One region of the Streptomyces sp. NPDC027663 genome, then DNA from elsewhere that is predicted to be linked to it. Evidence: riboswitches for the same ligand, from Rfam matches in the RefSeq annotation. Region 1 holds a riboswitch; the other holds the start of a gene.
What was found. A riboswitch is a leader RNA that binds a small molecule or an ion and turns the genes downstream of it on or off. The one in region 1 is predicted to bind glycine.
Positions count from the first base shown of each region.

Region 2: another riboswitch for glycine. It lies ahead of gcvT (glycine cleavage system aminomethyltransferase GcvT); the one in region 1 lies ahead of gcvP (aminomethyl-transferring glycine dehydrogenase).

Region 1 is NZ_JBVHSK010000018.1:131,260-145,841, reverse strand. It holds gene ACZ4SF_RS33355 (bifunctional nuclease family protein) at 1-320, shown strand, start outside; gene ACZ4SF_RS33350 (MerR family transcriptional regulator) at 582-1,265, shown strand; partial or broken gene ACZ4SF_RS33345 (DNA polymerase IV) at 1,334-2,659, shown strand; gene ACZ4SF_RS33340 (PRC-barrel domain-containing protein) at 3,107-3,478, opposite strand; glycine riboswitch at 3,598-3,692, shown strand; gene gcvP (aminomethyl-transferring glycine dehydrogenase) at 3,867-6,752, shown strand; gene ACZ4SF_RS33330 (TOBE domain-containing protein) at 6,830-7,249, opposite strand; gene ACZ4SF_RS33325 (TOBE domain-containing protein) at 7,414-7,809, opposite strand; gene ACZ4SF_RS33320 (APC family permease) at 7,874-9,832, opposite strand; gene ACZ4SF_RS33315 (universal stress protein) at 10,234-10,764, opposite strand; gene ACZ4SF_RS33310 (DUF5999 family protein) at 11,514-11,720, opposite strand; gene ACZ4SF_RS33305 (hypothetical protein) at 12,047-12,631, opposite strand; gene ACZ4SF_RS33300 (glutamate-cysteine ligase family protein) at 13,204-14,582, shown strand, end outside.
Region 2 is NZ_JBVHSK010000007.1:316,152-330,733, forward strand. It holds gene ACZ4SF_RS21435 (ABC transporter ATP-binding protein) at 1-310, opposite strand, end outside; gene ACZ4SF_RS21440 (ABC transporter permease) at 307-1,314, opposite strand; gene ACZ4SF_RS21445 (ABC transporter substrate-binding protein) at 1,387-3,138, opposite strand; gene ACZ4SF_RS21450 (ABC transporter permease) at 3,194-4,192, opposite strand; gene ACZ4SF_RS21455 (enhanced serine sensitivity protein SseB C-terminal domain-containing protein) at 4,544-5,329, opposite strand; gene ACZ4SF_RS21460 (enhanced serine sensitivity protein SseB) at 5,521-6,312, opposite strand; gene ACZ4SF_RS21465 (AAA family ATPase) at 6,379-7,047, opposite strand; glycine riboswitch at 7,227-7,324, shown strand; glycine riboswitch at 7,325-7,437, shown strand; gene gcvT (glycine cleavage system aminomethyltransferase GcvT) at 7,513-8,631, shown strand; gene gcvH (glycine cleavage system protein GcvH) at 8,748-9,125, shown strand; gene glyA (serine hydroxymethyltransferase) at 9,140-10,405, shown strand; gene ACZ4SF_RS21485 (L-serine ammonia-lyase) at 10,518-11,885, shown strand; gene ACZ4SF_RS21490 (asparaginase) at 11,928-12,887, shown strand; gene ACZ4SF_RS21495 (phosphatidylinositol-specific phospholipase C domain-containing protein) at 13,407-14,438, shown strand; gene ACZ4SF_RS21500 (glycoside hydrolase family 25 protein) at 14,475-14,582, shown strand, end outside.

The sequences.
Region 1 (14,582 bases):
CCGCGCGACCGCTGACCCACGACCTGTTCAAGGACGTGCTGGAGGCCGTCGGCCAGGAGCTGACCGAAGTGCGCATCACCGATCTGCGGGAAGGCGTCTTCTACGCGGAGCTGGTGTTCGCCAGCGGGGTCGAGGTCAGTGCCCGGCCCTCCGATGCCATAGCGCTGGCTTTGCGCACCGGAACGCCGATCTACGGCAGTGACACGGTGCTGGACGACGCGGGCATCGCCATTCCGGACGAGCAGGAGGACGAGGTGGAGAAGTTCCGCGAGTTCCTCGACCAGATCTCGCCCGAGGACTTCGGAACCAGCAGCCAGTGAGACGCCGGGCCGGCGCCGCCGCACCCGGCGTTCCGCCGGGACGCGGGCGGCTTCGCGCGGTCCGTTCCCCGGCAATTGCCTCCGGCCAGTGAGAGCGTCCTACGGCCCCCCGCCAGCGCATTCGGCTAGCCTTTCCCCGCGGTGGGACACGGGAAACCACTCCTAGGGTGATTATCACTCGGCGTGCCGAGTGTGGCGATCGTTGACGCACCCCTGGTGACTGCCTACCGTCGAGAAGGCAGGTCAAGGACGGAGGTCGGCGTGAGAACCAGCGGCGACGGTACGGCTGGGGGTGCCCCCGGACGCAGTTTGGGGGAGAGCGGTCCGTACCCGCCCCCGAGTTCTCGGCTGCGCTCGAGCGGGGGAGTCTCCCATCCCGGCGGCGCGGTCGATCGCGCCCCGCAGTTGCCGACAGCGGTGCCGAACGGCGGAGGGGTGGCGTCCATGACGTCCGAGGAGATCGGCTACCGCGGGCCCACCGCCTGCGCGGCTGCCGGCATCACCTACCGGCAGCTCGACTACTGGGCCCGCACCGGCCTCGTGGAGCCCAGTGTGCGGCCCGCCTACGGGTCCGGCACACAGCGTCTGTACAGCTTCCGGGACGTCGTCGTCCTGAAGATCGTGAAGCGCTTCCTGGACACCGGGGTGTCGCTGCAGAACATCCGCACGGCCGTCCAGCACCTCAGGGAACGCGGTTTCCGCGACCTGGAGCGGATGACGCTGATGAGCGACGGTGCCACGGTGTACGAGTGCACCTCGCCGGACGAGGTCCACGCCCTGCTCCAGGGCGGACAGGGCATCTTCGGGATCGCTGTCGGCGTGGTGTGGCGGGACGTGGAAAGCGCCCTCTCCCAGCTGCACGGCGAGCGCATCGACACCGGCGAGACCCTCGTCGGGCACAACCCCGCTGACGAGCTGGCGCGGCGCCGCAACCGGGCGGTCTGACCTCCGGAACCGCTGCGGCGCCCCGCGGCGCCACTGCATTGTCAGTGCCGTGGTGCAGCATCGGAGATGTGAGAAACGCGCCCACGATCCTGCATCTCGACATGGATGCCTTCTTCGCCTCGGTGGAGCAGGCATCCAAGCCGAGCCTGCGCGGCAAGGCGGTCGTCGTGGGCGGGCTCGGACCACGCGGGGTGGTGGCCACCGCGTCGTACGAGGCACGGGTGTTCGGGGTCCACTCGGCGATGCCCATGGCGCAGGCCCGCCGGCTCGCACCCAACGCCGCCTATCTGGTGCCGCGCTTCACCCTGTACCGGGAGATCAGCGAGCAGGTGATGGCGCTGCTGCGGGAGCTGTCACCGCTGGTGGAGCCGCTGAGCCTGGACGAGGCGTTCGTGGACCTGGAGGCCGGGGGGACGGCCTGGGACGAGGAGTCGGCGCGGCAGGCCGGGGTGCGGCTGCGCGCCGACATCCGGGCGGTCACCGGGCTCACCGGGTCGGTGGGGCTCGCCGCCTCCAAGATGCTCGCGAAGATCGCGTCGGAGCAGGCCAAGCCGGATGGCCTGGTGGTGATAGAACCGGGGACCGAGCGGGCGCTGCTGGGGCCGATGTCGGTGCGGACCCTGCCGGGGGTGGGGCCGGCCACCGGGGACCACCTGCGCAGGGCAGGGATCACCACGGTCGAGGAGCTGGCCGAGGCGGGCGAGGACGAACTGGTCCGGCTGCTGGGCAAGGCACACGGGCACGCCCTGTACGCGATGGCTCTGGCGCGGGACGAGCGGCCCGTGGTGGCCGAGCGGGAGGCCAAGTCCGTGTCGGTGGAGGACACGTACGACGTGGACATCCACGACCGGCTGCGGGTCGGTCTGGAGGTACAGCGGCTGGCCGACCGGTGCGTGCGGCGGCTGCGTGGGGCCGGGCTGTCCGGGCGCACCATAGTGCTGAAGGTGCGGCGGTACGACTTCTCGACGCTGACCCGCTCCGAGACGCTCCGGGGGCCCACGGACGATCCGGCGGTCATCCGGGAGGCGGCCGCGCGGTTGCTGGAAGCCGTGGACACCACCGGTGGGGTGCGGCTGCTCGGGGTGGGGGTGTCCGGGCTCGCCGACTACACGCAGGAGGACCTGTTCGCGCAGGCGGCCGGGGAGCGGGCCGCGGATCCGGCCGACGAGGCCGCGCCCGAGGCTCCGGTGGAGCGGCCGGAGCCGGCCGAGCGGCAGTGGCGGGCCGGGCAGGACGTGCGGCACGCCGAGTGGGGCGCTGGGTGGGTGCAGGGGAGCGGGCTGGGGCGGGTCACCGTGCGGTTCGAGACGCCGCAGTCCGAGCCGGGGCGTGTGCGGACGTTCTTCGTCGGCGATCCTGCGCTGGAGTCGGCTGAGCCGTTGCCGTTGGTTGCGGCTGCCGACCTCGCCCACCCACCCACCCGTCTCGGCCCGTCGAACAGTGACCGCCACGGGGCTCCGCCCCGGACCCCGGATGCCTCGGGCGGCCCCCGGGCGGCGGACGTCGACCACCGTCCGCCCGAGGACCGGACCGGGGACCCGGACCAGGAGACGGCCGAGGAGCAGGCCGCCCGCGTAAGGCGGACGGGTGCCGGGGCTGAGGTACCGGAGGAGGACCGAGAGACTGCCGAGGCTGAGGTCACAGACGGGGCCACGGGTCTGTGGAGGCGCCGGTCGCCTGCATAGGCCAGGGAACCGCGGAGGCGCCGGTGGCAGACGCGGGAGACGGGAGGCGGTGGGAGGGGAGGTTGTCGGTGGTGGGAGGGGAGGTTGTCGGTGGTGGGAGGGGAGGTTGTCGGTGGTGGGAGGGGAGGTTGTCGGTGGTGGCCGGGGGGGGGAGGGTCAGGATTCTTCGGAGCCGGCCAGTTTGCCGAAGTCGTGGTCAGGGACCGTGGGGGGTGAGGCCACGTCGAGGCCATAGTGGTGGTAGAGCTGGAGTTCCTGTTCGGGAGAGAGGTGGCGGCCCACGCCGAAGTCGGGGGCGTCCTTGATCAAGGCGCGGTCGAAGGGGACGTGGAGGGTGCCTTCGACGAGTTCGCTGGGTTCCAGAGGGACGAAGGCGTCCCGCGAGAACAGGCCGGTGCGTATGGCCGCCCACTCGGGCACGCCGGTCGCGTCGTCGAGATACACCTCGTCGATGGTGCCGATCTTGGTGCCATTGCGGTCGAACGCCTTGCGGCCGATCAGGTTGCGCGGATCGATGTCGGTCTGCACGGTCCCTCTCCCTCCACGTGGTCGCAACTCATCCGTAAGCACTACAAAAGAGCACATTCAAGGAGGCGGCCACTCGAGGGCCCGGGCGTTGACCTCGCTGGTAGGCTGACAGCGGCTGCTGACCCCGTGCGGGAGAGTCCTCCGATCACCTCGGAGGCGCCGAAGGAGCAAATCCTCCCCGGAATCTCTCAGGCTCACGTACCGCACGGACGAGGTCACTCTGGAAAGCAGAGCGGATGTCGACGGCTTCCGCTCTCACCGACGGTGAAAGCCGGCGCCCGCGGGTGTCCGGTGAAGCTCTCAGGTTGAGATGACAGAGGGGGAGGCCGTCGGGGTATCCGTACCGGGGTGCCCCTCGAAGGTCGCGTCAGACCAGGAGGCCTCCGCAATGACCGCCCATCGCACCCCGCTCTCCGAGCTCGAAGCGGGCATTCCGTTCGAGCAGCGCCACATCGGGCCCGACCAGGAGGCGCGGGCGAAGATGCTCGCCCAGGTCGGTTACGGCTCGCTCGACGAGCTGACCGCCGCCGCCGTCCCGGATGTGATCAAGAACGCCGACGCCCTCGACCTGCCGGGCGCCCGCACCGAGGCCGAGGTGCTCGCCGAGCTGCGCTCGCTCGCCGACCGCAACCAGGTCCTCGGCTCCATGATCGGTCTCGGTTACCACGGCACGTTCACGCCCCCGGTCATCCTGCGCAACGTCATGGAGAACCCGGCCTGGTACACGGCCTACACGCCGTACCAGCCGGAGATCTCCCAGGGGCGGCTCGAAGCCCTGCTGAACTTCCAGACCGTGGTCGCCGACCTCGCCGGTCTGCCCACCTCCGGTGCCTCGCTCCTGGACGAGGGCACGGCCGCGGCCGAGGCGATGGCGCTGTCCCGGCGCATGGGCAAGAACAAGAAGGGCCTGTTCCTGGTCGACGCGGACGCGCTGCCGCAGACCATCGCCGTCATCGAGACGCGAGCCGAGCCGACCGGCGTGGAGGTCGTCGTCGCCGACCTCAGCGACGGCATCCCGGCCGAGGTCGCCGAGCGCGAGATCAACGGTGTGCTGATCCAATACCCGGGCGCCTCCGGTGCCGTCCGGGACATCAAGCCGGTCATCGACCAGGCGCACGAGCTGGGTGCCCTGGTGACGGTCGCCGCCGATCTGCTGGCGCTGACCCTGCTGACCTCCCCGGGGGAGCTGGGTGCCGACATCGCCGTCGGTACGACCCAGCGCTTCGGTGTACCGATGGGCTTCGGCGGTCCGCACGCCGGTTACATGGCCGTGCACGAGAAGTTCGCCCGCAGCCTGCCCGGGCGGCTCGTCGGCGTCTCCGTCGACGCCGACGGGAACAAGGCGTACCGGCTCGCGCTGCAGACCCGTGAGCAGCACATCCGCCGGGAGAAGGCGACCAGCAACATCTGCACCGCGCAGGTGCTGCTCGCCGTGATGGCCGGCATGTACGCCGTCTACCACGGTGCGGAGGGCTTGCGGACCATCGCCCGCCGCACCCACCGCTATGCCACGATCCTCGCCGAGGGCCTGCGGGCCGGTGGCGTCGAGATCGTCCACGGCGCGTTCTTCGACACGGTCACCGCGCGCGTGCCCGGCAAGGCTGCCGAGGTCGTCGCCGCAGCGCGGGAGAACGGGGTCAACCTGCGGCTCGTCGATGCCGACCACGTCTCGGCGGCCTGCGACGAGACCACCAACCGGGCCCAGCTCGAAGCCGTCTTCGCCGCCTTCGGTGTCGAGGGTGACATCGAGGCGCTGGACGCGTCCGCCGCGGACACGCTGCCCGAGGCGCTGCTCCGCTCCGACGAGTACATGACCCACCCGGTCTTCCAGCAGCACCGTTCCGAGACCGCGATGCTGCGCTACCTGCGCAAGCTGGCCGACCGCGACTACGCGCTCGACCGCGGCATGATCCCGCTGGGCTCCTGCACGATGAAGCTCAACGCGACCACGGAGATGGAGCCGGTCACCTGGCCCGAGTTCGGCCAGCTGCACCCGTTCGCGCCCGCCGAGCAGGCCGAGGGCTACCTCACGCTCATCCATGAGCTGGAGGAACGTCTCGCCGAGGCCACCGGCTACGACAAGGTCTCCCTGCAGCCGAACGCCGGTTCGCAGGGCGAGCTGGCCGGTCTGCTGGCCGTCCGCGGCTACCACCGGGCCAACGGTGACGAGCAGCGCACCGTCTGCCTGATCCCGTCCTCCGCGCACGGCACCAACGCGGCCAGCGCCGTGATGGCCGGCATGAAGGTCGTCGTCGTGAAGACCGCCGAGGACGGCGAGATCGACGTCGAGGACCTGCGCGCGAAGATCGAGCAGTACCGCGACGAGCTGGCCGTGCTGATGATCACCTACCCGTCGACGCACGGTGTGTTCGAGGAGCACGTCGCCGACATCTGCGCCCAGGTGCACGACGCCGGCGGCCAGGTGTACGTCGACGGCGCCAACCTGAACGCCCTGGTCGGCCTGGCCAAGCCGGGCCACTTCGGCGGTGACGTCTCCCACCTGAACCTGCACAAGACGTTCTGCATCCCGCACGGCGGTGGCGGTCCGGGCGTCGGGCCGGTGGCCGTACGGTCGCACCTGGCGCCGTACCTGCCGAACCACCCGCTGCAGCCGGAGGCCGGCCCGGAGACGGGCGTCGGCCCGATCTCGGCGGCCCCCTGGGGCTCCGCGGGCATCCTGCCGATCTCGTGGGCGTACGTCCGCCTCATGGGCGGCGAAGGCCTGAAGCGCGCCACGCAGGTGGCCGTGCTGTCGGCGAACTACGTCGCCAAGCGCCTGGAGCCGCACTACCCGGTGCTCTACACCGGCCCCGGCGGCCTGGTCGCGCACGAGTGCATCATCGACCTGCGCCCGCTGACCAAGGCGACCGGCGTGAGCGTGGACGATGTGGCCAAGCGCCTGATCGACTACGGCTTCCACGCGCCGACCATGTCCTTCCCGGTGGCCGGCACGCTGATGATCGAACCGACCGAGTCCGAGGACATCACCGAGCTGGACCGGTTCTGCGACGCGATGATCGCCATCCGCGCGGAGATCGAGAAGGTCGGCGCGGGTGAGTGGCCCGCGGAGGACAACCCGCTGCGCAACGCCCCGCACACCGCCGCCGCGCTCGGTGATGAGTGGAAGCACGCCTACAGCCGCGAGGAGGCCGTCTTCCCGGCCGGTGTCTCGGCCGCCGACAAGTACTGGCCGCCGGTGCGCCGCATCGACCAGGCCTTCGGCGACCGCAACCTGGTGTGTTCCTGCCCGCCGCTGGACGCGTACGAGGACTGAGCGAAGCAGGGCTGAGGGCCCCGTCCGTGCCACGGACGGGGCCCTCAGCCGTTCCCGAAGCGCTGCGTTCCTGCTTCCTACACCGTCGCCAGGGACACCTCGGTCGCCTTGATCAGGGCGATGACGTCGGAGCCCACGAACAGGCCGAGGTCACCGGCCGCGTCCTTGGTGATCACGGCGGTGAGTTCGCCGCCTTCCATGGTGACCTTCACCGAGGCCATGGCCTCGCCGGTGGTGAGGTGGGTGATGGTGCCGGGGAGCTGGTTGCGGATCGACAGGCCCTCGACACGGCTGGTCGCGAGGGAGACCTCGGTCGACTTCACCAGCGCGCGGACGGTGGTGCCGGGAGCGAGGGCGAGCTGCTCGACGGCCTCCCGGGTGACGGCGGCCGTGAGCTCCCGGCCGCCGTCCAGCCGGACCTTGACAGTGGCCATGACTTCGCCGGGATGCACTTCGGTGATGGTGCCGGGGAGCTGGTTGCGGATGCTCAGGGTCATGGGCCCTCACCGTAGTGCGAGGAAAGGGTGAGGCCGGTACGCGCGGGTCCGGGTCGCTCCGGCTTTCGCCCGGAGCGGTGCATCCGGGTCTCTCCGGCTTTCGCCCGGAGTGGTGCAAGTGTTCCGGCGGCGCAGTTCGGCCGGGGGGACGGCGTCCCGTCGGGTCAGGGGCGGTCGATGTGCACGTTGGTGGACTTCACGCGCGCGGTGGCCTCCATGCCGACCTCCAGGCCCAGCTCCTCGACGGCTTCCCGGGTCAGCAGCGAGACCAGCCGGTGCGGGCCGGCCTGGATCTCCACCTGGGCGGCGACGTCACCGAGCTTGATGGCGGTGACGATGCCGGGGAAGGCGTTGCGGACGGAGGTGTGCGAGGCGTCCTCCTCGCCGGCACCTCCCTTGGCCAGCTCGACCGAGAACGCGGCGAGATCCCTGCCGTCGATGAGGCGCCGCCCGGAGTCGTCGCGGTGAGTGGCCACCCGGCCGGCGTCGGCCCAACGGCGGGCGGTGTCGGGGCTGACGCCGAGCAGCCGCGCGGCCTGGCCGATCGTGTAGGACTGCATGCCGGTCACGATAGGGCCATGCTCCGGGAACCGCGGACGCGGGGGCCGCGCAGCGGGCGCGTCTTCACCCGGTGTGCACCCGCGGTCGGCGCGCCGGGTCGGGTTCGGCCTCGCGGAGCACCTCGCGGGTGACCGGGGCGACCTCGCCCTGGCCGAAGAGGAAGAAGCGCAGGAAGTTGGCGAACGGGCTGCCCTCGGTCCACTCGAAGTAGATGTGCGGGGTGCAGCCCGTGACGTCACGGACGTGCAGGAGCAGCGCGGCGAGGGCGTTCGGGATGGAGGCGGACTCCAGGGTCAGTACCCGGTAGCGGCCGTGCATGACCTCGCCGCGTACGGTCAGGCCCGCCTCGAACTCGGACGGGTCGGTGACCGTGACCTCGACGAAGACGAAATCCTCCTGCTCCGGCATGTCGTTGTCGGCGCGGATCTGTTCGAGCTTGTCGCGGTACTCGGCCTTGTCGCGCCGGTCCGGCTCATTGGCGATGAACCGTATCTTCCGGCTGGCCATGTCCCGGATGAATCGTTCCGCCAACGGGTCGAGCGTCACACTGGTCACGCGCAGCTCGAAGGCCCGGGCCAGCCGGGACAGCAGGGAGACCATGATGATGCCCGCGATGAAGCAGGCACCGATCTTCACACCGTCCGGGCGCTCGATCACGTTCACCACGGTCGTGTAGAGGAACACCGCCGAGATGACCGCGAACGCGATGGTCCAGCCGCGCTGCCCCGCCTTGCGCGCGGCGATGGTCACCGCGATCGCGGCCGAGCTGATCAGCACCAGCACACCGGTCGCGTAGGCGCCGCCCTGCTTGTCGACATTGGCGTCGAAGATCCAGGTCACCAGGAACGCGATCAGCGTGAAGACGATGACCATCGGGCGTACCGCGCGCGCCCAGTGCGGTGCCATGCCGTACCGGGGGAGATAGCGCGGCATCAGGTTGAGCAGACCCGCCATGGCGGAGGCGCCCGCGAACCACAGGATGGCGATGGTCGCGACGTCGTACACCGTGCCGAAGATGTTGCCCAGGTACTCGTGCGCGAGGTAGGCGAGCGCACGGCCGTTGGCCTCGCCGCCCGTCTTGAACTCCTTCTCCGGGATCAGCAGCGTGGTGATGAAGCTGGTGGCGATCAGGAAGCAGCTCATGATGAGCGCGGCCGTGGTCAGGAGCTTCTTGGTGTCCCGGATCCGGCCTGCGGGCCGCTCGGCGGTGTCGCCGGGGTCGCCCTGGACGTGCGGCATGACGGCGACACCGGTCTCGAAGCCGGACAGGCCGAGGGCGAGTTTCGGGAAGACGATCAGCGCGACGCCGATCATCACGAAGACGTTCCCGTGCTCCGTGGTCAGGGCACTGCTCCAGTCGGTGATCACGTGCCCGGCCGTGGCGACGTGCCACAGGCCGACGATCACGACGACGAGGTTGAGCGCGAGGTAGATGCCGACCAGCGCGACCGCGACGCCGATCGCCTCCAGGAAGCCCTTGAGGAACACCGCGCCCAGCAGCGCCACGAGGAACAGCGTGATCAGCACCTGCTTGCCGTCCAGGGCTTCCGTCAGGTGCGGGTTCTCCACCAGGTGGGTGGAGGCGTCGGCGGCCGAGAGCGTGATGGTGATCAGGAAGTCGGTCGCCGCGAAGCCCAGCAGGGTGAGTACGAAGAGCTTGCCCTGCCAGAACGACAGCAGCCGTTCCAGCATCGCGATGGAACCCTCGCCGTGCGGGCTCTCGTCGGCCACCCGGCGGTAGACCGGCAGCGCGCCGGCCAGGGTCACGATGACGAGCACGATGGTCGCCACCGGGGAGAGCAGTCCGGCCGCCAGGGCCGCGATGCCCGGCTGGTATCCGAGGGTGGAGAAGTAGTCGACACCGGTCAGGCACATCACTCGCCACCAGCGCTGTCCCTGGTGCGCGGGCTCCGGCTCGGCGTGCGGTCCGGTGTGGCCACCGCCCTTGCCCATGTCGGACAGCCCCTCCAGCATCCAGGCGCGCAGGCGGCTGGTACTGGGAGGGCGCTCGGTCGTGGCCATCGGCGTGCTCCTCGTGATGCGGCTCAGCTCATTTCCGGCCATCACGCGGACGGCCGCACCAGCGTAAGCAGAGTGTGATGCAGGGGCCCATGGATCAGGCTGCCGGAGGCGTCAAGCTTGCGTTAAGAATGGCCCGGAAGGGGACAGGACGCATGAAGAAGCGGAGGCCAGGTGCGGTCGCCCCGAATGCGGGGCCGAACGGGTGACCCGGTGGGGCGCAGGGCATGTGCGCCGGCGGCGGACACCCAGCGTCATCGCGTTCGACCCGAGAGGTCGGCTCACGCCGGTCCCGATGCCCGGAACACGCCCAGGGCCGTCTCCCGGGGACGCCCAGGGCCGTCTCCCCGGGACCGTTCTCGAGGGGACGGCAGCGCTCTCCCGCCGTGGGCCCGCGGCGTCCCTCACAGCCCCCGCGTGTCGATGCGCATATGCCATGCGTTGCGGCGGTGGACGGAGAGCAGTTCGGACTCCAGCGGTGACGGGGGCACCGCCAGGACCGGGCACACGGCGTGGGCCAGGCAGTGCCGGGAGACCCGGCCCGAGAAGGCCCGCTGCAGTCCGCGCCGTCCCGCGCCCACGACCAGGACGTCGCTCTCCCGGTCGGCGGTCGCCACCAGCGCCCGGCCCGGTGCGCCACGGACGACGAAGGCACGCATCGGCACCCCCGGTCCCTCCGCCCCGAAGACCTCGTCCAGCACCGCGGCCAGCCGCTGCCTGGCCAGCCGTTGGCACTCCTCGACCAGCAGGCCGGGTCCGGGGGTGCGGCGTGCCGCGGGATCGCCGCCCGGCGGTTCCCAGGCCAGCACCGGCCACAGCTCGGCTCCCAGCCGGCGGGCCAGCGAGGTGGCCCGCCGCAAGGCGGTGACGCTGCCCAGGGAGCCGCTCACACCGACCACCACGCGCGCGAGCGCCGAGACGTCGTAACCGGACATGACTCCACCCGCTCCGCACGGGCACCGAGGGGGTGACTCCCGCAGGCGTGCCCGTATGCAAGGTCCTCGCTCTCTTCCATCCCACTCCTGCACCGGCGATTCGACCACCGGGACGGCGATGCCGCTGGTCGGGCGCCATGCCCGCGCCTCACTGCGCACCCGGCCGGCCGCGCTCGCGTCCCCCGCACCCGGTCCACGGCACCTTGAAGCTCCCCGCGCCCGCCTGGACGACCCGGCTCCGTCCCGCCGCGGTTCGGTCGGGAAACAGCCGTGCACCTGCACCGTCCCGCCGCGGTCGCCGGTGGGGGAGGCAGCGTGCTGCACGGCAGGGCGTACGGCATCCGTTCGGCGTCGTGATCGGTTCATGGTGCGACAAGGTGCTTGCTTCTCATGAGGGTCCGGGGCGGTTGCGCACCGCCATCCTGAGCGGATTCCGCGATGCCGTCGGGAAGTTGGAGCGCACCGGCGTCAACGGGCGAGGAAGCCCGAGGGCCTTCCGGTCGTCCCGGCCGCCGGAAGGCCCGCGCAGACGACAACGTCGGCACGTGCAGACGCAGTTGCAAGCCGCCACCTGTTGCCGGCTACGAATCGACCAGGAATGTGGGCCCGCCCTGGGCGGAAGGGAAGGTCAGCGGGCTGGTAAGCGATGGGTCGGCGCTCCGCTACCGTTCGCAATCGACCCGGGGTACGCGTCGGGGCCGGTGCGCACCGAGTGTGTGCGGCCGGCCCCTCAGGTCACTGTGCTCCGGTCAGGCGGCGGTCATCACCCTGTCCGTACCGAGCGGGCGGTGCGGAGCGATGATGCGGCCGTCGGGCAGCAGCTCACCGGTGTCCTCGAAGAGCAGGACGCCGTTGCACAGCAGGCTCCACCCCTGCTCCGGGTGGTGCGCCACGAGGCGGGCGGACTCCCGGTCGGCGGACTCGGCTGGCGGGCAGGGCGGCTGGTGCTGGCACATGGGCGGGATCTTTCGGTCTGTCGTGATCATGTCCGTCCCCCGTGGTGATTGAGTCGGTCTGAATCCAGTGTTGTCCTCCGCGGGACATTCCGCAGGGATTTCACAGCACCGCTTCTCACTGGTTCATGACGCGTCACCCGCGCGGACGGTTCAGTCCAACTGCACTGTCCCTTTGGGTGGTTTGCACTGACCGGAAAGGGCTAGTCCGGTCGGTGGGAGTCGGAAGAGATCCTTTGGCATATGCCACGCCGGGACGGTCCCGCTGTCCTCCATAAATGCCCGCGTACCCCGCTTCCCTTCCGGGCGGCGGGGTACGCGGGCATCCGTCAGGCAGGTGAGCCGAGCAGCGGGAGGGGAGTCGCCCGATGGGTCAGCACCGGGAGCAGCTCGGCGACCCGGAACGGACGGTGCGCCGGGATGCCGGGCGGCGCCGGGGCCAGCGGAACGAGCAGATCGGCGGCGGCCGGATGGCCCTCGGTGCCGTCGCCGCCGCACTCGCCGTGCAGCCACAGCGTCAGCATGTAGAGACCGGGCACGGACAGCAATCGTGCCTGGTACGACTGTTGCAGCGCCTCGGCCTGCTGCAGGGCTCGCTCGGTGGAGGCGACGTACGGGCCCTCGAAGAAGTGCGAGAAGGCCCAGCCGTCGGGCGTGAGCATGGTGTCTGCCGCGGCAACCGCCCGATCGCCGCAGCGGATCAGGAAGCGCCAGCCGGCCAGCCGCGTCGCGGTCATGCCTTGCGCGGTTATCCGGTCCAGGACGTGGACCGGCAGCGGGAGCTCTGGTGTCACGGGACCCTGCGCGGCGCGCAGGGAGGGAGTACGCGCCTCACGGACCGCGGTGGGGGAACCGAGGGCGGTGAGGACGGAGCGCAGGGCAGGCGCAGGGGCAGGGGGCACGTGCAGCGGCATGTGGGTCGCCTCTCATTTGACAGGCGCGGCGGCGCGAGAAGGGTGGGGCGGACGGCGCTGTCTGCTCACGGAAGGCCGGAGAGGTGGGGGCCCGGGTCGGGTGTGAACGAGGGTGAGGCTCGGTCTGCCGCCCGTCAACCGGGACGGCAGGAACGCGGCGGGAACCGGGACCTAGGGCGCCAACCTTCTGCCTTGTGGACGAAGTTTATACGACGCGTGTTCGGCCGATGTTTCGTCTATCCCATTCCGGGGGTCCCGGCAAGGCAGAATTCGGTCGTTGATTTGCGGGACTCATCCCGATTTCCGGGCAGGTGCCCCGCCGCTGACCTCGGTGTACGTGCCGGTAGCGGTCGGCCAAATGTCGTCGGCGTTTTTCACGAGGCTCGCGGGGCACCCGAAGATGCGAGGTGCGGCATGCCTCGTGAATGTGCCGCCGGGAACATTCCGACAGGGTAGCGGGCGGAGGGCTCGCGCGGGGACGTTATCGATCGCTTCGGCTGGGCATCATCCCACCTGACTTGGGAGCCCGGCGGCCGGATCGTCGGCCCGCCCATCCGAGGAGGGACACTTAGATGGGGGAGAAGGTCGTCGCAGGGCAGTTCGACCTGTCCGATCGCCAGCGTTACCGTGAAAAGCTCCAGAAGTGCCTCACGGGACTGGAGCGGCTGCTGCGCGAGAAGCGATTCGACCGTCCCAAGAACCTCATGGGAGTCGAGATCGAATTGAATCTCGCGGGGCCCGATGGTATGCCGAAAATGTTGAACGGGCAGGTACTGGAGCGCATCGCGAGCCGGGACTTCCAGACAGAGCTCGCCATGTTCAACCTGGAAGTCAACATCGCCCCGCACCGGCTGGGCGGCCGGGTATTCGACCGGCTCGCCGAAGAACTGCGCACCTCGCTCGCCTACGCCGACCGGAAAGCCGGCGAAGTCGACGCGGGCATCGTGATGATCGGCATCCTGCCCACGCTCGGCCGGGACGATCTGGTCTCCTCCAACCTCTCCGAGGTCGACCGCTACACCCTGCTCAACGACCAGATCGTCGCCGCCCGCGGAGAGGACTTCCGGCTCGACATCGACGGCGTGGAGCACCTGGAGTGCACCTCGAAGTCCATCGTGCCCGAGGCCGCCTGCACCTCCGTACAACTGCACCTGCAGGTCACCCCGGCCCGGTTCGCCGACGTGTGGAACGCGGCCCAGGTGGCGTGTGCCGCGCAGATCGCCGTCGGCGCGAACTCGCCGTTCCTCTTCGGTCACGAGCTGTGGCGGGAGTCCCGGCCCCCGCTGTTCCTGCAGTCCACCGACACCCGGCCGCCGGAGCTGCAGGCGCAGGGCGTGCGGCCACGCACCTGGTTCGGGGAGCGGTGGATCACCTCCGCGTACGAGCTGTTCGAGGAGAACCTGCGCTACTTCCCGGCCCTGCTGCCGATCTGTGACGCCGAGGAACCGCTCGAGGTGCTGGAGTCGGGCGGGGTGCCGCGCCTCGCCGAACTCGTCCTGCACAACGGCACGATCTACCGCTGGAACCGGCCGGTGTACGGCATCGCCGACGGCGTACCGCATCTCAGGGTGGAGAACCGGGTGCTGCCGGCCGGACCGACCATCACCGACGTGATCGCCAACGCGGCCTTCTACTACGGCCTCGTCCGGGCCCTCGCCGAGGAGTCCCGGCCGGTGTGGACCCGGCTGCCGTTCGCCGCGGCCGAGGCCAACTTCGACGCGGCGTGCCGGTACGGCATCGACGCGCGCTTCGTCTGGCCGCGGCGGGGCCGGTACGGCGGAACGGGCGAGGTCGACGCGGTCACGCTGGTGCGTGACGAGTTGCTGCCGCTCGCCTCGGCCGGGCTGGACGCGTGGGGTGTGGAGGCCGCCGACCGGGACCTCTACCTCGGGGTGATCGAGGAACGCTGCCGGCGCCGGGTCAACGGGGCGTCCTGGCAGGCGGCCACGTT
Region 2 (14,582 bases), on a different contig from region 1:
CGGCGGAGACCAGTTCCTTGCCGTCCAGCCAGATCTCGCCGGACATCTGCACGTTCTTGCCGCGGGTGCCGAGCCGGTGCAGGCCCATGATGGCCAGCGAGGTGACGGACTTGCCGGAACCGGACTCGCCGACGATGGCGAGGGTCTTGCCCTTCTCCAGCGAGAAGCTGACCCCGTCGACGGACTTGACCAGGCCGTCGTCGGTCGGGAAGTGCACCTTGAGGTCGCGGACCTCCAGGAAGGCTTCGGGTGCCGGGCGGCCGGAGGTGGGCTCCCCCACTGCGGCGCCGGTCTTGGAGAGTTCGGTCACGAGAGCCTCACCCGCGGGTCGGCGGCGGCGTAGAGCACGTCCACCACAAGGTTTGCGATCACGACGAAGAAGGCGGCGAGCAGGGTCACGCCGAGGATCTTGGGCAGGTCGTTGTCGGTGATGCCCTGCACCGCGTACTGGCCGATGCCGTGCAGCGAGAACACCGACTCCGTGATCACGGCACCGCCGAGCAGGAGGCCGATGTCCATGCCGAAGACCGTGACGATCGGGGTGAGGGCGGCGCGCAGTCCGTGTCTGGTGATGACGGTGCGCTCCCGCAGGCCCTTGGCGCGGGCCGTGCGGATGAAGTCCTCGTTCATCGTCTCCAGCATGCCCGAGCGGGTGAGCCGGGCGTAGATGGCGGAGTACAGCAGGGCGAGCGAACACCACGCCGGGATGAGGGTGTTGGCCCACTGCGACGGGTTCTCCGTGAGCGGCACGTAGTCGTCGCCGAAGATCGGCCACTGGTACCTGAAGAGCAGGATCGCCAGGTTGCCGGTGAAGAACATGGGCAGCGAGACGCCGGTGAGCGCGATGCCCATGAAGGCGCGGTCGAGGACCGAGCGCGGCTTCAGCGCGGAGATGACACCGGCGATCACACCGGAGACCAGCCACAGCACGGCGGCGCCCGCGGCGAGCGAGAGGGTGATCGGAAGGCGGGAGGTCAGCTCCGGCCACACTGCCTGGTGGTTCTTGAAGGAGTAACCGAAGCAGGGTGCGTCGCAGTGCACCGTGGTGGGACCGATGCTGTAGTCGGCGCCGGCCACGATCCCCTTGATGAAGTGCCAGTACTGGACGTAGACGGGCTGGTCCAGACCGAGGTTGTGCTTGACCGCGGCGATGTCCGCCTTCGACGGGCTCTTGCCGATGTACTGCTGCGCCAGCTGGTCCGCTGTCTGGCCGGCGAGCCGTGGCAGCAGGAAGAAGATGGCAAAGGTGACCGCGGAGACGACCAGCAGCAGGATCACTGCCGCGAACGTCCGGCGGAGGATGTACGAGATCACGGGGACCGGCGCTGGTGCCCGCGGGCCGCGAAGCCCGCGGGCACCAATGCCTTCACCTGCCTTCCGGGGCTGCTACTTCGACGCGACGCCGATGTTGAGGTAGTCGTACTGACCGCTGAAGGCCGCCGTGGAGACCAGGTTGGTGTAGTTCTGCGGTCGGGCGAGCAGGACCTTGAAGTAGGTCAGCGGGACCAGGACGGCGTCGTCCATGGTCTTCTTGTCGATCTGCGTGTAGAGGCTGTTGCGCTCGGTGGTGTCCTGAGTGCCGATCGCCTTGCCCAGCAGAGCGTTGACGTCCTTGTTGTCGTACTGCGACAGGTTGGTGTTACCGGACTGGCTGATCGCCTTGCCGTTCAGGATCTGCTGCAGGAAGCCGTAGCCGGAGGGCCAGTCGGCGCCCCACTGCATCATGATCAGACCGAGGTTCTGCTTCTCGGTGAACTTCGGCACACCCGCGTAGTCGGTGAAGTACTTACCGGACGGGTACTGCTTCAGGCTGGCGTTGATGCCGACCTTCTTCAGCGAGTTGATGATCGCCGTGGCGGCGTCGATCTCCTGCGGACGGTCCGAGCGGGCCGAGATGTTGGTGGAGATCGACGACTTGCCGCAGGCCTTCAGCTGCTCCTTGGCCTTGGCGACGTCGCCCTTGTTGCCGGAGGTCGCGTAGGCGTCCGACTTCGCGTAGCCCGGGATGTCCGGCGGCAGCACGGTGGAGGCGATCTCACCGCGGATCGGGCCGCCCTCGGCGGTCTGCACGGAGACCTTGTCGATGGCGTACTGCACGGCCTTGCGGCACTCGATCTTGTCGAACGGCGCGACCTTGGTGTTGATCGCCATGTAGACGAGACGGCCACCGAAGGTGTTGTCGGTGCCGGCCTTCTTGTCCGGGTCGGTGACGACCTCGGCCTGGGTGGAGGCCTGGACACCGGCACCGGCCAGGTCGATCGCCTTGCCGGCGAGGACGTCCTGGTCGATCGTCTCCGGGTTGACCTTCAGCTTCACGACGATCTTGTCCGGCAGCTGCTTGCGCAGCGGGTCGCTCTTCGCGTCCCAGTTCTCGTTGCGCACCAGGACGGCCTGCTTGCCGTCCTCGTAGCTCTGGAACTTGTAGGAGCCGGAGGACACGATGCTCTTGACGTAGTCGACGCCCTTGTCCTTCGCCTGGGGCACCGGCGCCGTCTGCGGGGCGGCGACCAGGTAGTCGAACTCCTGGAAGGCCTGCTTCAGGTGGAAGACGATCGTGGTGTCGTCCGGCGTCTGGATGGAGGACAGACCCTTGGCGCTCTTGTCCTTGTACGGGCCCTTGTACTTGTCGCCGTCGGCCATGAACTGCTGGAAGTAGTTCGGGCCGAGGGAGAGCACGTCACGCGCGAAGTTGGAACGCTCGACGGCGTACTTGACGTCCTTCGAGGTGATCGGCGAGCCGTCCTCGTACTTCAGGCCCGGACGCAGCTTGTACGTCCAGGTCTTGCCGCCGTCGCTCGGGACGCCCTTGCTCGCCGCGAGGTCCGGGACCAGGGTGTTGCCCTCTTCGCCGGCGCCCGGCTTGAAGGTCATCAGCGGGCGGGCCCACAGCCGGCTGAGGTTGTACATGTACGCGTAGTAGGTGTTGCCCGGGTCGAACGAGTCCGGGACGTCGGACAGCTCGTAGGTGAGCGTCCCGCCCTTCTTGTCCGACGCGTTGACGACGCCCTTGGTCGCGGCGTTGGCCCCGGCCGACTTGGTGCCGTTCTCGTTCTTGTTGTCATCGGCCTTGCTGCAGCCTGCAAGAAGCAGGCTGGCGGAGCCGATGGCCGCGATCGCGGCCAGCGCTGACCTTCGCATGATGGGCGCTTTCCCCTCCATTGTCGGAAACTTTTCGGGCTCTCTGCGGCCGGTGTCAGCGGCTGCGCGGGTCGAGAGCATCGCGGAGACCGTCACCGAGCAGGTTGAACGCAAGGACGGTCACGAAGATGGCGAGTCCGGGGACGATCATGTACGTGGGGTCGACCTTGTAGTAGGTGACCGCCTCGCGGAGCATGCCGCCCCAGGACGCCTGCGGGGGCTGGATGCCGACGCCGAGGAAGCTCAGGGACGCCTCGAAGAGGATGTTGGTCGGGATGAGCAGCGTCGAGTAGACGATGATCGGGCCGACCAGGTTGGGCATCAGCTCACGGAACAGGATGTACGGCGCCTTGGCACCCATGCCCCGGGAGGCGTCGACGAACTCGCGCTCGCGCAGGGCGAGGGTCTGGCCGCGCACGATCCGGCCCAGGTACGGCCAGTTGAAGAAGCCGATGACGAAGATGAGCACGCTCAGGTGGAGCGGCAGTCCGTTGAGGCCGAAGGCGCCGCCCTGGAGCGTGGCGGAGATGGAGATGGCGAACAGCAGGAGAGGGAAGGCGAGGAACGTGTCCATCAGCCGGCTGATGATCGAGTCGACCCGCCCGCCGTAGTAGCCCGCGACGACACCCATGATCGCGCCGATGACGTTGGACAGGACGGTGGCGCCGAAGGCGACCACCAGCGACACCCAGGAACCCTCCAGGACACGGGTGGCGATGTCCCGGCCGAACTTCGGGTCCACGCCGAGCGGGTGGTCCGCGCTCATGCCGCCCAGACTGCCCTTGGGCAGCGAGGTGTTGGGGTCGATCAGGTCCTGGTTGAAGGCGTTGGGGTCGAGGCCGAAGGCGGCCTGCAGGGGGCGCGAGAGGATCGCGAGGAGGATCAGCAGGAGCACGATGACGCCGCCCGCGACGGCGACTCTGTCCTTCTTGAACCGGGTCCAGGCGATCTGGCCCAGGGAACGACCCTCGATCTGCCCCTTACCGGCACCCTCCAGCACAGCTTCCGGCTGTGCCTCGGCTGCTGCCCCGGTGGTCTCGATCGGTGCGGTCACGGTGAGCGACCCCTCTCGCCGGTGGTGACCGGCCTGCGCCTGCCGCGGATTGCGGCTTTGTCGACTTGCCATCGATCACGAGGTCTCGGCCTCGCGTCTGAGTCGCGAGTCTTCAGCGTGGCTGCGATCACCCGCCAGATGTGACGGCGAAAGTATGCGCAACCGTGATGCAGTACAGGGGATTCCGTTATCCGAACAGTGGGTAACGCCCCTCGGACATGTGCCGGTTGCGGCGGAATGGCGAATTTGCGCCGTTCGGAACACGGGGCCGGGATCTACGCGCGCAGAAGTGTGTCGCCCGTGTAAATTCTCCGCCTCGGCCTCAAGAGGCCCTCCGTACGGGCGGGTTGATCAGTAACCGCCGTGCACCGGCGGGTAGCCGTAGCCGGCCGCCGGGGCCTGTGGCGACGCGGGGACCTGGAGCTGGGGCTGCGGCGCGGCGGCATGGGCCTCACGGTCGTAGAAGGGACGCGCGTTGACGCGCATCCACATCACCACCGGGTCGTAGTCGTCCGTCATCGCGACCGTCGACACCGGCAGTCCCTCCGGGACCGCGCCGACGGACTGCTGCATCATCGCGCGCACCGAGTCGACCGCGGCGGGTGAGGTGTCGTACACGTCCAGACCGATGGCGAGGTACGGCGCCCCGAGCGCCGGCTGCACCCAGGCGCGGCGCAGGGAGCGCAGGGCAGGGGTGCGGTGGGCGTTCTGTGCGAGCAGGGCGTAGAACTGCGGGATCTCGATGCCGGGCTCCGACAGCCGGAGCGGGCCGGCGGGCTGGCGGTCCAGGCCGGTGGCGATGCGGCGCAGGTCCAGCCAGGGGATGCCGACGCCGCCGCCCGGGGCGTGCGGGTTGAGCCAGAGGCCGTAGTGGTCCGGGTAGAGGGTGCGGGCCACGTCCAGGCCGTCGGCCACTTCGTAGGAGCGGTTCCAGCCGCTGGCCGACAGTTCCTGGGCGGAGGTGACGCAGGGGGCGTAGTGGACGCCGTCCACCTCCATGTCCCCGTACTGGGCGTCCGGGGAGCCGGCCTGGCCGTGCCACAGGAGCATCCAGATCTGGCCGGAGGAAGGGGTGACGAGGGCACGGAGCAGGGCCTCGTAGGCGTCGTAGCGTCCGGGCGTGACCTGGCGCAGCATGTGCTCGACGCTGCCGCTGTGGCTCGCGCTCACCTGTCGTGCCCTTCCTTGTCAGTGCCCCGCGTTCAAGGACAGCTTAAGCGCCTGGCAGCTCGGGACTTCATCCCGTGCGCGGATGCGGGTGCTCGTGGCTTGTCGCGCCCCCGCGGCGCATCCGCATACCGGACACGGCCTCGCGCCCCTCGGCGCGTTCAGTGACCGTATTGACAGAAGGGGCGGACGTTGGCCTTCAGCCAGTGGCCCACCGGGTCGTCGGCCACATCGAGCAGGACCAGGTTGACCGGCCATTTGACCGGGACTTTACCGAGGGCCCGGCCCAGGGCCTCCAGGGGCAGGGCGCGCAGGTCGCCCTCCCACCGGGAGAGTTCGACGCCCACGAACATCACCGGGTCGGCCGTCTCGATGGCGGCGAGACAGCGACGGGCGGTCAGGACCACGCCCGTGCCGGCGAACTCGGCCGAGGCGGCGGCGAGGAAGTCGACCGGGTCGTCCTGCCAGTCGGGCTCGAAGAGCCGGACCCGGCCGCCGGTGCCGGGACCGTCGAGCGGGGTGCGCCCCGCGCGGCACAGCTCGGCCACCGCTTCGGGCGGCAGCGGTATGCCGACGACGCCGCCGGGGTTCACGGCGATGCCCGCCTGTGGCGGCAGGCCCTGCGCGAACTCCACGGCGGGGGCGATGGTGTACGACATGTGGGAGCCGGCCGCCTGACGCAGTTGCTCCTCGGAGCTGAACACCGGGACGTACACCTGGCCCTCGATGTCGAGGGTGGGCAGGTCGAGCGGGCCGCTGTCCGGGCCGCCGCCGCCCGGCAGCGGGATCCACAGGAAGCTGCGGCCGAGCACCTCGACGATCCGGCCGCCCGCCGAGGGGACGCCGAGGGAGGCCGACAGCACCTCCTCCAGCTCGTTGCCGGGCCAACCGCCGTGCGGGTGGGGGTGTGCCTGTGCCGGGAAGTCCGCGGGAAGGTCCGCCGGGAAGTCCATCTGCCTACCGCCTGCTGGTCATCACTGCTGTGAGCAAGAAGGCTAGCGGGTGACTGTGACAACGCCTCACCGAGTGAAGCCCACGCGGCTCAGGGCGCCTGCCGCGTCCCGGTCCAGCAGCACCGCCGAACCGCAGCCGGCGGGCAGCTCGCCCTTCTCCACCGCGCGCAGCAGCCGGTCGGTCGCACGGCGGTGCCGGCGGAAGGCGTAGCGGGACACACCCCGGCCGCGCTCGTGCTGGCCCTGCCGGGCCGTCTCGGCAGTCACGTCGAGCAGGAGGAGGTGCAGGGTGCTGCCGCGGCGGCGGGCCTCGCGGGCCAGCCAGGCGCGCACCCAGGACTGGGTGCCGCAGTCGTGGACCACGACGCCCTCGCCGGTGCGCAGGGCCCGGCGCAGTCCGGCGTAGTGGGCGAGGCGGACCAGCGGGCGGTACAGCGCGTAGGGGAGCCGGCGGGGGACACGGGCGTCCCAGCGGTCGCGGGTGTCCTGGGAGTCGATCCGGTGGCCGGTGACCGCGCGGTGCATGAGGGTGGACTTGCCGCTGCCGGGCAGACCGGTGATCACCACCAGGTCGCCGGCGCCGAAGAGCAGGGCGTGCGGGCTGCGGCCGGCGCGGGCGCGCAGGTCGCGGACGACCGGCGCGGGCCGGGCCGCGCAGCGCTCGCGTGCCGGGGCGGAGGGCTGCTTCGGCACCGCGATGCCGGCGTTCGTGGCGTAGGCCGAGGTCCTGTTCACCGTGATCGTCCTCCCCAATGGGCTCGGTCATCCCCATGCCCCTTGTATGTAAAGAGAAGGTAATGGGCAACGGTAGGGGGTTCGTGCGCGTAGTGCCACAGCTCGGTTACAGATGCGGGGCCCTGACGCGTGGGGGCGCGGCATGCAATGATGTGGCCGCCAACTGCATACCGGCCGTTTGAATCCGCGCGGGAGAGTTCCCAGCAGCCTTCGCTGGGGCGCCGAAGGAGCAAGTCCCTCCCTTGAATCTCTCAGGCCCCGTTACCGCGCGGGCGAGGCACATCTGAAAAGCGGGCCGCTGTGTCAGCGGCTCCACCCAAGGTGCAAGCCGTGATCGTCCCTGTGGCGGTCTCGGCGAACCTCTCAGGTTCCGATGACAGATGGGGAGGAAGTTCCTCGCCCTCCCCACGCCCGGCTGCGCTCGCGCGGGGGGACCCCATGTCTGCCCTGGGAGACGACCGACCGATGAGCAGTACCGAACTCCGCCACACCGCGCTCGATGCCGTGCATCGTTCGCTGGGCGCGACGATGACCGACTTCGCCGGCTGGGACATGCCCCTGCGCTACGGCTCCGAACGCGACGAGCACCTCGCCGTGCGGACGAAGGCCGGTCTCTTCGATCTGTCCCACATGGGCGAGATCACCGTCACCGGCGCCGGGGCCGCCGCCCTCCTGAACTTCGCCCTGGTCGGCAACATCGCCTCCGTCGGCGTCGGGCGTGCCCGCTACACCATGATCTGCCAGGCCGACGGCGGCATCCTGGACGACCTGATCGTCTACCGCCTCGCCGAGACCGAGTACATGGTCGTGGCCAACGCCTCCAACGCCCAGGTCGTGCTGGACGCGCTGACCGAGCGCGCCGCCGGCTTCGACGCCGAGGTCCGCGACGACCGGGACGCCTACGCGCTGCTCGCGGTGCAGGGCCCGGAGTCCCCCGGGATCCTGAAGTCCCTCACCGACGCCGACCTGGACGGTCTGAAGTACTACGCCGGCCTGCCCGGCACCGTCGCCGGCGTCCCGGCGCTGATCGCCCGCACCGGCTACACCGGCGAGGACGGCTTCGAGCTGTTCGTGAAGCCGGAGCACGCCGTGGAACTGTGGCAGGCGCTGACCAAGGCCGGCGAAGGCGTCGGCCTGGTCCCGTGCGGTCTGTCCTGCCGGGACACGCTGCGCCTGGAGGCGGGCATGCCGCTGTACGGGCACGAGCTGACCACCGGGCTGACCCCCTTCGACGCCGGCCTCGGCCGCGTGGTGAAGTTCGAGAAGGAGGGCGACTTCGTCGGGCGCGAGGCGCTCGCGCAGGCCGCCGAGCGGGCCGCTTCCGAGCCCCCGCGGGTCCTGGTCGGCCTGGTCGCCGAGGGCCGCCGGGTGCCGCGCGCCGGGTACACCGTCGTCGCCGGCGGCACGGTGATCGGCGAGGTCACCTCGGGCGCCCCCTCCCCCACCCTGGGCAAGCCGATCGCCATGGCGTACGTCGACGCGGCGCACGCGGCCCCGGGCTCCGAGGGCGTCGGCGTGGACATCCGGGGCAGCCACGAGCCGTACGAGGTCGTGGCTCTGCCGTTCTACAAGCGCCAGAAGTAGACACTGGGCGCGGAACGTCCCCGTGACGTGACCCTGCGCACACATCCGCTGCTCACAAGCAGTTCCAGCAGTCCCCCCTTCACCACCACTCCCGCGCGTACAGGAGAATTCAGGCCATGAGCAACCCCCAGCAGCTGCGCTACAGCAAGGAGCACGAGTGGCTGTCGGGCGCCGCGGACGGCGTCTCGACGGTCGGCATCACGGAGCACGCGGCCAACGCGCTCGGCGATGTCGTCTTCGTCCAGCTCCCCGAGGTCGGCTCCACGGTGTCCGCGGGCGAGACCTGCGGCGAGCTGGAGTCGACCAAGTCGGTCTCCGACCTGTACTCGCCGGTGTCCGGTGAGATCACCGAGGTCAACGAGGACGTCGTCAACGACCCGTCGCTGGTGAACTCCGCCCCCTTCGAGGGCGGCTGGCTGTTCAAGGTGCGCGTCACGGAGGAGCCTGCCGAGCTGCTCTCCGCCGACGAGTACACCGCCTTCACCGCCGGCTGAGGAGTCGTAGCCCCATGACTGTCCTGAACACGCCCCTGCATGAGCTGGACCCGGAGATCGCCGCCGCGGTCGACGCCGAGCTGAACCGCCAGCAGTCCACGCTGGAGATGATCGCGTCCGAGAACTTCGCGCCGCTCGCGGTGATGGAGGCCCAGGGCTCGGTCCTCACCAACAAGTACGCCGAGGGCTACCCGGGCCGCCGTTACTACGGCGGCTGCGAGCACGTCGACGTCGCCGAGCAGATCGCCATCGACCGGATCAAGGAGCTGTTCGGCGCCGAGTACGCCAACGTGCAGCCCCACTCCGGCGCCTCCGCGAACCAGGCGGCCCTGTTCGCGCTGGCCCAGCCCGGGGACACCATCCTCGGCCTGGACCTCGCCCACGGCGGTCACCTGACCCACGGCATGCGGCTGAACTTCTCCGGCAAGCAGTTCGACGTGGTGGCCTACCACGTGGACGAGGCGACCGGCCTGGTCGACATGGCCGAGGTCGAGCGGCTCGCCAAGGAGCACCGCCCGAAGGTGATCATCGCGGGCTGGTCGGCGTACCCGCGGCAGCTGGACTTCGCCGAGTTCCGCCGGATCGCCGACGAGGTCGAGGCGTACCTGTGGGTCGACATGGCGCACTTCGCCGGCCTGGTCGCCGCCGGGCTGCACCCGAACCCGGTGGAGCACGCGCACGTCGTCACCTCGACCACCCACAAGACGCTGGGCGGCCCGCGCGGCGGCATCATCCTGGCCAAGAAGGACTTCGCGAAGAAGCTGAACTCCTCCGTCTTCCCCGGCTTCCAGGGCGGTCCCCTGGAGCACGTGATCGCGGCGAAGGCGGTCTCCTTCAAGGTCGCCGCCTCGGAGGACTTCAAGGAGCGCCAGCAGCGTACGGTGGAGGGTGCCCGCATCCTCGCCGAGCGGCTGACCGCACCGGACGCCCGTGAGGCCGGGATCAACGTGCTGTCCGGCGGCACGGACGTGCACCTGATCCTGGTGGATCTGCGTGCGTCCGAGCTGGACGGGCAGCAGGCCGAGGACCGGCTCCACGAGGTCGGGATCACGGTCAACCGCAACGCGGTGCCGAACGACCCCCGCCCGCCGATGGTCACCTCGGGCCTGCGCATCGGTACGCCCGCCCTCGCCACCCGCGGCTTCACGGCCGAGGACTTCGCCGAGGTCGCGGACGTGATCGCGGCGGCGCTGAAGCCGTCCTACGACGCGGAGGGCCTGAAGGCGCGTGTGAAGGCGCTCGCCGACAAGCACCCGCTGTACCCGGGTCTGAACAAGTAAGTCACCTTTCGCGGGGCACCGCGCACACTGGAAGTAACAGCGTGCGCGGTGCCCGCGCCCCTGTACCAGCCCTTTGCACCACCTTTTGCACCACCGTATTGAGGAGTCACCCGTGGCCATCTCGGTCTTCGACCTGTTCTCGATCGGCATCGGCCCGTCCAGCTCCCACACGGTCGGCCCGATGCGCGCGGCGCGCATGTTCGCCCGCCGGCTGCGCAACGAGGACCTGCTCGGGTCCGTCGCGTCCCTGCGCTGCGAGCTGTACGGCTCGCTGGGCGCGACCGGCCATGGCCACGGCACCCCGAAGGCGGTGCTGCTCGGCCTGGAGGGCGCCTCGCCGCGCACGGTGGACGTGGAGACGGCCGACGAGCGGGTGGAGGGCATCAAGGCGTCAGGCCGTCTGAACGTGCTCGGCGAGCACGAGATAGCGTTCTCGTTCGACGACGACCTGGTCCTGCACCGCCGCAAGGCCCTGCCGTACCACGCCAACGGCATGACGGTATGGGCGTTCGACGCCTCGGGTGCCGAGCTGCTGTCGAAGACGTACTACTCGGTCGGCGGCGGCTTCGTCGTGGACGAGGACGCGGTGGGCGCGGACCGCATCAAGCTCGACGACACGGTCCTGAAGTACCCCTTCCGCACGGGCGACGAGCTGCTGCGCCTGACCAAGGAGACGGGCCTGTCCATCTCCTCGCTGATGCTGGAGAACGAGCGGGCCTGGCGCACCGAGGAGGAGATCCGCGCCGGTCTGCTGGAGATCTGGCGGGTGATGCGCGAGTGCGTGCAGCGCGGCATGTCCCGTGAGGGCATCCTGCCGGGCGGCCTCAGGGTCCGGCGCCGCGCGGCCGTCTCGGCCCGCCAGCTGCGCGCCGAGGGTGACGCGCTGGCGCACGCCATGGAGTGGATCACGCTCTACGCGATGGCCGTGAACGAGGAGAACGCGGCCGGCGGCCGCGTGGTGACGGCCCCCACCAACGGCGCGGCCGGCATCATCCCGGCGGTCCTGCACTACTACATCAACTTCGTGCCCGGCGCCGACGAGGACGGTGTCGTCCGCTTCCTGCTCGCCGCGGGCGCGATCGGCATGCTCTTCAAGGAGAACGCCTCCATCTCCGGCGCCGAGGTCGGCTGCCAGGGCGAGGTCGGCTCCGCCTGCTCCATGGCCGCGGGTGCCCTCGCCGAGGTGCTCGGCGGCTCCCCCGAACAGGTGGAGAACGCGGCCGAGATCGGCATGGAGCACAACCTGGGCCTGACCTGCGACCCCGTCGGGGGCCTGGTACAGATCCCGTGCATCGAGCGCAACGGCATGGCCGCGGTGAAGGCGGTCACGGCCGCGAAGATGGCGATGCGCGGCGACGGTTCGCACAAGGTGTCCCTGGACAAGGTCATCAAGACCATGAAGGACACCGGCGCGGACATGAGCGTGAAGTACAAGGAGACGGCGCGGGGCGGCCTCGCGGTCAACATCATCGAGTGCTGAACAGCGAGGGCCGACCGGCGATCACCGAGGAGGGGGCGGACTGTGCACGCGGTGGTGGCGGAGGTCTGGCGCGGCGACTTCCTGGAGTCGGTGCACCACGGCACGGTCCACGCGACCGGTCCGCGGGGGCGGACCGTGCTGAGCGTCGGTGAGGCGGACCGCCCGATGTACCCGCGGTCGGCCAACAAGCCGCTCCAGGCACTCGGCATGCTGCGCGCCGGCCTCGCCCTGGACGGCGAACTGCTGGCACTGGCCTGCGCCAGCCACTCCGGCGAAGCCTTCCACCTCGACGGCGTGCGCAGGATCCTCGACGGGGCCGGACTGGACTCGGGCGCGCTGCAGTGCACGGCGGGACTGCCCATCGGCGAGGCCGCGCTGCGCGCCCACCTCGCGGCCGGCGGCGTGCCCACCCGGCTGACGATGAACTGCTCGGGCAAGCACGCGGCGATGCTCGCCACCTGCGTCGCGGCCGGCTGGGACACGGCGACGTACCTGGACCCGCGGCACCCGCTGCAGCGTGCCCTGCTGGAGACCGTCGAGGACCTGGCCGGCGAGAAGGTCGCCGCGACCGGTGTCGACGGCTGCGGTGCGCCCCTGTTCGCCATCGGCTACCGGGGCTTGGCGCGGGCGTTCGCCGAGCTGGCGACGGGTGCGCCCGGCTCCCTGGAGCACCGGGTCGCCCGGGCGATGAACCGGCACGCCGAGTACGTCGGCGGCACCGGCCGGGACGTGACCCGGCTCATGCGGGCGCTGCCCGGATCGGTGGCCAAGGACGGCGCCGAGGGCGTGTACGCGCTGGCGCTCCCCGACGGCTCCTCCGTCGCCCTGAAGATCGCCGACGGTTCCCCACGGGCCCGCGCCGTCGTCATGGTCGCCGCGCTGCGAAGGCTCGGCGTGGTGACGGACACGAACGAGACCCTCGCCGAACTGGCCACCGCGCCGGTCCTCGGGCACGGCGAACCGGTCGGCGCGGTGCGGGCCGCGCGGATCCTGGACGAGTAGGGCGACGCAGCGCTCGCACGTCGCCCGGGGGCCTCCTTCCGGTCACTCCCCGGACGTGTCGGCCTGTGACGGTCACGGAAAGTCGGCTGTACAAGTCGGTACGAGGCGTGACTGTGCCCGGTGATCCGGTCGGCGAGCCGCCCGTGATGTGGCTGCGCGACAACTGCCCGTGCGCGGCGTGCCGCGGTCGCCGTGCGCCGCTGGGACGACGAGGCGAAGGACCCGGACGCCGTGTGCCGGTCACAAGATGACTGTGACTCCAGCCGGCCTTCCTCCGGCGACGCCCAAGCGGGATACGAGATGGCCGCATCCCAGTCAGCAGAAGGAAGAAGCCGGATCGCGCCACAACCGGACAGGCGCCTTGCAGCCGCCCTGAACGCACGCCACCTGTGCACAGCACGGCTTCCGCACCGGGATCGTCCGCAGGCCGATGTCGCCCCGGGGCCACCACACGGCAACCACTCCGCCCTACGCTGAGCGTCGAACTCAACTCGCCCATCGAGAAGGGGACTTGACCGGATGCGTGGAGTGAGACGGCTGGCGGCGCTGCTGAGCGCCGCCGCGCTTCTGCTGGTGGCACCGGGCAACGCCCGGGCGGCCGCGCCGAAGCTCTCCGGGACGACGGCCATCGGCACGCACAACGCGTACGAGAAGTCCAAGTACACCTACTTCGCGCAGGCGCTGGACTCCGGCGCCTCGCTGCTGGAGCTGGACGTGTACGCGGACAGCCTCAGCCGCCGCTGGCGGGTCAGCCACAGCAACCCGTGGGGCAACGACAACAACTGCGAGGCAGCGAAGACACCGAGCGAGCTGTACGGCAAGAGCCGCAACCAGGACCTCGGCAGCTGCCTGGACAACATGGCCGCGTGGAACCAGCTCCACCCCGACCACCCACCGGTCGTCGTCAAGGTGGAGTTCAAGGTCGGCTTCAACGACAACGGCGGCCTCGGCCCCGACGAGTTCGACACGCTCATCCGCCAGAAGCTGGGCAGCAGCGTCTACAAGCCGGCCGACCTGCTCGCCGGGACGTACCCCTCGCTGGACGCGGCCGCGAAGGCCGACGCCTGGCCGTCCCGCGACTCACTCAGGGGCAAGTTCCTCTTCGACCTGAGCCCGGGCACGGTGGAGAAGGCCAACCCGTTCGACCACTACTGGACGGACGAGGAGTACGGCGACCATCTGCGAGACCTGTACGCGGCCGGGCAGATCGGCCAGGCACAGGCCTTTCCCGCCGTACTGGGCGCCGAGAACGGCGATCCGCGCACCAGCCGCTACGACGCCTCGATCCGGCCCTGGTTCGTGTTCTTCGACGGGGACGCGGCGGCCTACGTCCACAACGGCTACGACACGTCGTTCTACTCCGCCAACCACTACATCCTGATCACGACGGGCGCCCACAACGTGTCTCCGGCGATCTCCTCCACCGGCCCGACGGACGCCGAGGTCGCCGCCCGCCTCGCGCTGCTGGCCGAGCACCACGCGAGTCTGATCACCTCCGACTGGTCGGCGAAGTCGGCATCGGTGCTGGGCTCGGTGACCACTCGACGCTGAGGTTCCGTCAGGCGGCGCACGGGGGACAACCATGACATGCTCCATGGCATCGACGTAAGCGCCTACCAGTCCTCGTCCTATGCCACGAACGGCCTCTCCTTCGTCTTCATCAAGGCGACGGAGGGCCGTTCGTACGTCAATCCC